2 regions of the Microbispora rosea genome follow, and region 2 is predicted to be linked to the other one. Evidence: riboswitches for the same ligand, from Rfam matches in the RefSeq annotation. Region 2 holds a riboswitch; the other holds the start of a gene.
What was found. A riboswitch is a leader RNA that binds a small molecule or an ion and turns the genes downstream of it on or off. The one in region 2 is predicted to bind cobalamin.
Positions count from the first base shown of each region.

Region 1 (3,353 bases), on a different contig from region 2:
GCTGGCCCGCGACCCGCTCCTGGTGGCCAGGGCCGTGCCGCTCGCACGGCTGGCGGGGGAGTGGGAGGTGCTGGTCGCCTCACCCGACTCGGGTTATCGCACGTTCGACCAGTTCGCCGCCGCGCTGCTGCGCGACCCCGGAGGGCCCAGGGTCGCGGGCGGCGCCGACCGCGGCCCCGAGCACCTGCTGCTCGGCATGACCGCACGGGGCCTGGGAGCCGACCCCCGCCTGCTCGACTACGTCGCGTTCGGCAGCAGGGCGCAGGCCGTCGCCGCGGTCCTCGACGGGCGGCTCGCGCTCGGGTTCGGCAGCAGGCGGGAGGTCGCCCCCCATGTGCGCGCCGGACGGCTGCGGCCGCTCGCCGTCTCCTCCGCGGAGCGGCTGCCCGGGGTGGACGCGCCGACGCTGTCGGAGTCGGGCGTACGCGTCGTGTTCGCCGACTGGACGGGGCTGATCGCCCCGCGCGGCACACCCGAGCAGGACGCCCTGCTCGAACTGTGCCGGGCCGTCGCCGACACTCCGGGCTGGCAGATCCTGTGCGACCGCAACGACTGGACGCCGATGTGGCTCGACGGCGACGACTTCCGCCAATGGCTCGTCGGCGAGGCGCGCCGTACGGCCCTGCTGCTCAATGATCTCGGACTCCGCTGAAAAACACAACTTGTGGGGGCGCTTGCGGGAAGGGCCACAAGATGTAGGATCCATCGCGTTGCTGGTTCACCTTGGTGAGGCAAGAGGGAACCCGGTGCGAACCCGGGACTGCCCCGCAGCGGTGAGCGGGAACGACCGCCGTCACACAGCACGGCGCCTCAGGCGCCGTGCCGTAAGCACTGGGCGCGAGCGCGCCCGGGAAGCGACGGCCAGTAGGACCGGCGGGCGCGAGCCCGGCCGGACGCCCGCGAGTCCGAAGACCTGCCAGCGATGCGCGCGCATGGGCGCGCGCCCCGCGCCGGGCCCCGCGGGTGGGCTCGCCGTACCGTCACGGCACGGGTTCCCTCTCGTGCGCGTGCGCCGCGGCATGCCTCCCTCCGGTCCGGCCGGGACACGAGACGACGAGGAGAGGGCATCTGATGACGATCACCGACCCGGCCTCCGCGTCCGCGGACCCCGCGTCAGCGGAGCGCGGCGGGCCGCGGGCCTCGGCGGGGAACCCCGGACCCGGCACCCCGCCTGGCTCGGTCCCCGCCTCCGTACGGCGGGCCCCGGACGGCCCGGACGGCCCGGACGGCGCGGGGGACGCGGCGGGGGTCTGGCAGGCCATCGAGGAGGCGGCCGCCGGAGTCATCGCCGACCCGGAGAACTCGCGCCGGGCGGCCAGGCTGCTGAGCGGGCTGATCGCGGAGGAGGCGGCGGCCGAAGGGGTGCGCACGTTCTCCGAGTCGGTCGCCGCCGCCCACGCCGCCGGGCTGCTGGGCGACGCCGTCGCCGCGTTCGTGGCCGACGAGGCCGAGGCGCTCGACGCGCTGATCGATTCGGCGGCCGACGATCGGTTCGAGTACTTCGGGCTGCGCACGGTCTACGACCGCTACCTGCTGCGCCACCCGGTCACCCGGCGCGTGCTCGAACGCCCGCAGCACTTCCTGCTGCGGGTCGCCTGCGGCCTGTCGGCCACCGTGGCGGAGGCCGCCGAGCTGTACCGCCTGATGTCCGCGCTGGCCTACCTGCCCAGCTCGCCGACGCTGTTCAACTCGGGCGCGCGCCGGCCGCAGCTGTCGTCGTGCTTCCTGCTCGACTCGCCCCGCGACGAGCTGGAGAGCATCTACGAGCGGTACGGCCAGGTGGCGCGGCTGTCGAAGTACTCCGGCGGCATCGGCATCGCCTGGACGCGGGTGCGCTCGCGCGGCTCGCTGATCCGGGGCACCAACGGCCTGTCCAACGGCATCGTGCCGTGGCTGCGCACGCTCGACGCGTCGGTCGCGGCCGTGAACCAGGGCGGCAGGCGCAAGGGCGCGGCCTGCGTCTACCTGGAGACCTGGCACGCCGACATCGAGGAGTTCCTGGAGCTTCGCGACAACACGGGCGAGGAGTCGCGCCGCACGCACAACCTCAACCTGGCCAACTGGGTGCCCGACGAGTTCATGCGCCGGGTCGAGGCGGACGGCACGTGGTCGCTGTTCGACCCCAAGGACGTCCCCGAGCTGACCGACCTGTGGGGCGAGGCGTTCGACGCCCGCTATCGCGAGCTGGAGGCCGCCGGGCGATACGCACGGCAGGTGCCGGCCCGCGCCCTGTACGCCCGGATGATGCGCACGCTCGCCCAGACCGGCAACGGCTGGATGACGTTCAAGGACGCCTCCAACCGCGCCTCCAACCAGACCGCGCGGCCCGGCAACGTCATCCACCTGTCCAACCTGTGCACCGAGATCCTGGAGGTCACCGGCGACGGCGAGACGGCCGTGTGCAACCTCGGCTCGGTCAACCTCGCCGCGCACCTGACCGCCGAGGGCGACGGCGTCGACTTCGGCAGGCTCCGCGCCACCGTCCGCACCGCCGTGCGGTTCCTGGACCGGACGATCGACCTCGGCTTCTACCCGACGCCCGAGGCGGAGACGGCCAACCGCAGGTGGCGGCCCGTGGGGCTCGGCGTCATGGGCCTCGCCGACGTGTTCTTCGCGCTGCGCCTGCCGTTCGACTCGCCGGAGGCGCTCGCCCTGTCCAGCCGCATCGCCGAGGAGATCGCGCTCGCGGCGTACGGCACCTCGGCCGACCTTGCCGTGGAACGCGGGCGCCACCCGGCGTACGAGGAGACGCGGGCGGCGGACGGCGTCCTGCACCTCGACCACTATCCGTGCGCCCCGGTCCACCCTGGGGAGTGGGCCGCGCTGCGGGCCAGGATCGCGGAGACCGGGCTGCGCAACTCCCTGCTGATCGCGATCGCGCCGACGGCCACGATCGCCTCGATCGCGGGCTGCTACGAGTGCGTCGAGCCGCAGGTGTCCAACGTCTTCAAGCGGGAGACGCTGTCGGGGGAGTTCCTCCAGGTCAACCGGTATCTCGTGCGGGACCTCCAGGCCCTCGGCCTGTGGACGCGGTCGATGCGCGACGCGATCAAGCTCAACGACGGCTCGATCCAGGACATCGCCGCCGTCCCGGACGAGCTCAAGACCCTCTACCGCACCGCCTGGGAGCTGCCGCAGAAGGCGCTCATCGACCTGGCCGCCGCGCGGCAGCCGTACGTCGACCAGTCGCAGTCGCTCAACCTCTTCATGGCCGCCCCCACCATCGGCAAGCTCTCCTCGATGTACGCCTACGCCTGGCGGTCGGGCCTGAAGACCACCTACTACCTGCGCTCCCGCCCGGCGACGCGGATCGCCCAGACGACCGTGCCGGCCATGGCGCCGGTCGAGGCGGT
Region 1 covers NZ_JBITJO010000002.1:252,314-255,666, reverse strand. Annotated here, with positions in the region: gene ACIBK1_RS08615 (Bug family tripartite tricarboxylate transporter substrate binding protein) at 1-652, shown strand, start outside; cobalamin riboswitch at 698-935, shown strand; gene ACIBK1_RS08610 (ribonucleoside-diphosphate reductase subunit alpha) at 1,072-3,353, shown strand, end outside.
Region 1: another riboswitch for cobalamin. It lies ahead of ACIBK1_RS08610 (ribonucleoside-diphosphate reductase subunit alpha); the one in region 2 lies ahead of ACIBK1_RS16275 (cobyric acid synthase).

Region 2 (3,353 bases):
TTCGTCCGAGTCTCGCCACGTTCATCCCGGCATCATGGCAAGGGTGATCGAGAAGCACCAGCGCGCCATTCGTCTAGGGTGAGGGCAAGACGGGCCGAGGAGGGCTGCATGCCTGCGGTGGGGCCGCTGCTCACGGGAGATCCGGCCGAGATCGGCGGCTGCCGGCTGGAGGGCCGCCTGGGCGCGGGCGGCCAGGGGGTGGTCTACCTCGGCCGCACGGCCGAGGGCGCCCCGGTGGCGGTCAAGCTGCTCCATGAGGGCTGGTCGGGAGACGAGAACGCCCGCCGCCACTTCGCGCGGGAGATCGACGCCGCGCGGCGGGTCGCGCCGTTCTGCGTGGCCCGGGTCCTCGACTTCGACCTGGACGGCCCCCGGCCCTACATCGTGAGCGAGTACGTGGAGGGCCCCACGCTGCGGCAGGCGGGGCGGCGGTCCGGGCCCGCCCTGCACCGGCTGGCCGTCGCGACCGCGACCGCACTCGCCGCCGTGCACCGGGCCGGGATCGTGCACCGCGACTTCAAGCCGGCCAACGTGCTGCTCGGGCCCGACGGTCCGAGGGTCGTCGACTTCGGGGTCGCCCGCGGCCTCGGCGCCACCACGGCGAGCGGCGGCATCGTCGGCACGCCCGCCTACATGGCGCCCGAGCAGATCGCCGGCGAGCCGCCCACGCCCGCTTGGGACGTGTTCGCGTGGGGCTGCGTGATGGTGTTCGCCGCCACCGGCAGGCCGCCGTTCGGCGACGACGCGCTGCCGGCCGTGCTGAACCGCGTCCTCACCCAGGAGCCCGACCTGGGCGACCTGGAAGAGCCGCTGCGCTCCGTCGTGGCGCTGGCCCTGCGCAAGGACCCCGCGGAGCGCCCGGGCATCCTCGACATCACGATGCGGCTGCTCGCCGCGGCGCCGGAGGGGGCCGCCGGGGACGTCGCGGCCGGGCTCACCACCGCCGGGCGGCCCGTGCATCCAGAACCGGACACCGTCCCCCCACGGCGGAGCTCGGGCCGCCGCCGGGGGCTGCTCGCCGGGGCGGCGGCCACCCTCGCGGCCGCGACGACAGTGGGCGTGCTGCTGTCCGTGCTGCCGTCCGAAGGCGTCGCGGGCGGTGACGGGCGGCACGGGGCGGCCGCCGTCACGCCGGCGCCCTCAGCCGCCACGACACCCACACCGAGCCCCACACCGAGCCCCCTATCGAGCTCCGCGCCGACCCCCGCGCCAGCGGTCACGTCGCGCGCGCCCCTGCGCTTCACCGCACGCTTCGCGGGCGTGTGGCGCGGCAGGGTGGACTACGAGCCCGGCGCGTACGACACGCTCGTGCTGACCGTGCCGAAGGGCGGCGACACCGTCACCGAGCGGTTCGTCGACTACCGGTGCGAGGGCAGGTCCAAGCTCCAGGTCATCAGCGGGACGACGGTGCGGCTGACGCGGGTGTCGATGCGCGGCAACTGCGTGCGCAACGGCACGATCTACCTCACCGTCCACGACAACGGGACGATGACCTTCGACTACAACGGACACGGCGAGAACGCGGTGACGAAGAACGAGCCGTTCTCCATGATCGCCACGCTGCAGCGAACGTAGCGTTTCCGATATATCAGACAGACCGTACTTGCGGGACATACGGCACGAAGGTGTAAGTTGACCACCGCAAGCGACGGACGCGGAGGAAGCCGGTGTGAATCCGGCGCGGTCCCGCCACTGTCACCGGGGAGCGACCCTCACCCACGCCACTGCCCAGCACGGGCGGGAAGGCTGAGGGGAGCGCTGATCCGGGAGCCAGGATACTCCGGCCGTCGGACCTTCTACCGGGGGCGCGGACCCCCAGGGGGGACATGCCATGGCCCGGACAGGCCTGCGCAGACGCGCCTCACTGCCGGTTTCGCGCTCCACCACCTGACGTGGCGCCCGGCGGCGGCCTGCTCGTGGCGGGCACGACCTCCGACGCGGGAAAGAGCGTGCTGGTGGCCGGCCTGTGCCGGTGGCTGGCCCGGCGCGGCGTACGGGTCGCGCCGTTCAAGGCGCAGAACATGGCGCTCAACTCGACGGTCACCGCGGACGGCGGTGAGATCGGGCGGGCCCAGGCGATGCAGGCCGCGGCGGCCCGGGTCGAGCCCGAGGCCGCGATGAACCCGGTGCTGATCAAACCCGCAGGCGAGCGGCACTCCCACGTGGTCGTGCTCGGCCGCGCGCACGCCGACGTGGACGCCATGTCCTACCGCGACCACAAGATGCGCCTGCTCGACGTCGCCCTCGACGCGCTGGACGGCCTGCGCCGCCGCTACGACGTGGTGATCTGCGAGGGCGCGGGCAGCCCGGCCGAGGTCAACCTGCGCGACCGCGACATCGCCAACATGGGCCTGGCCCGCGCCGCCGGCCTGCCCGCGCTCGTCGTCGGCGACATCGACAGGGGTGGCGTGCTCGCGCATTTCGCCGGCACCCTCGCCGTGCTCGACCGGCACGACCAGCGGCACATCGCCGCCTTCGTGGTCAACAAGTTCCGCGGGGATCTCGCGCTGCTGCGGCCGGGGCTCGACTGGCTCACGGAGACGACCGGCCGCCCGTGCCTCGGTGTGCTGCCGTGGCGCTCCGGCCTGTGGCTCGACGTGGAGGACTCCCTCGACCTCGACAGCCGTCCCGGTCTGCTCACCCCGCCTGTGGGACGTGACGTGCTGCGCGTTGCGCTGGTGCGGCTGCCGCGCATGTCCAACGTCACCGACGCCGACGCGCTCGCCGCCGAGCCGGGGGTGAGCGTCCGCCTGGTCACCACCCCCGCCGAGCTCGCCGACGCCGACCTCGTCGTGCTGCCCGGCACCCGCGCCACCGTCGGCGACCTCGCCTGGCTGCGCGAGCGGGGCCTGGACGAGGCGCTGCGCCGCCGCGCCGCCGACGGCCTCCCCGTGCTCGGGATCTGCGGCGGCTACCAGATGCTCGGCGCGGTCATCGACGACGATGTGGAGAGCCGGGCGGGCCGGGTGCCCGGCCTCGGGCTGTTGCCTGCCCGCACGGCGTACGCGCCGGACAAGGTGCTCGCGCTCGCGCAGGGCGAGTGGCGCGGCCACGAGGTCGCGGGCTACCAGATCCACCACGGCCGGGTGACGCCCGACGCGGGCGAGCCGTTCCTCGACGGCTGCCGGGCGGGCCAGGTGTGGGGCACGACCTGGCACGGCCTGTTCGAGCGCGACGGATTCCGCCGGGCCTTCCTCGCCGAGGTGGCCGCCGTCACCGGCAGGGCCTGGCTGCCGGGGACCGGCACGTTCGCCGCGCACCGGGAGGCCCGCCTCGACGCCCTGGGCGACCTGGTGGAAGAACACCTCGACACCGAGGCCGTGTGGCGGCTCATCGAGCGCGGCGTGCCCGCC
Region 2 covers NZ_JBITJO010000003.1:880,004-883,356, reverse strand. Annotated here, with positions in the region: gene ACIBK1_RS16280 (serine/threonine-protein kinase) at 109-1,575, shown strand; cobalamin riboswitch at 1,658-1,781, shown strand; gene ACIBK1_RS16275 (cobyric acid synthase) at 1,893-3,353, shown strand, end outside.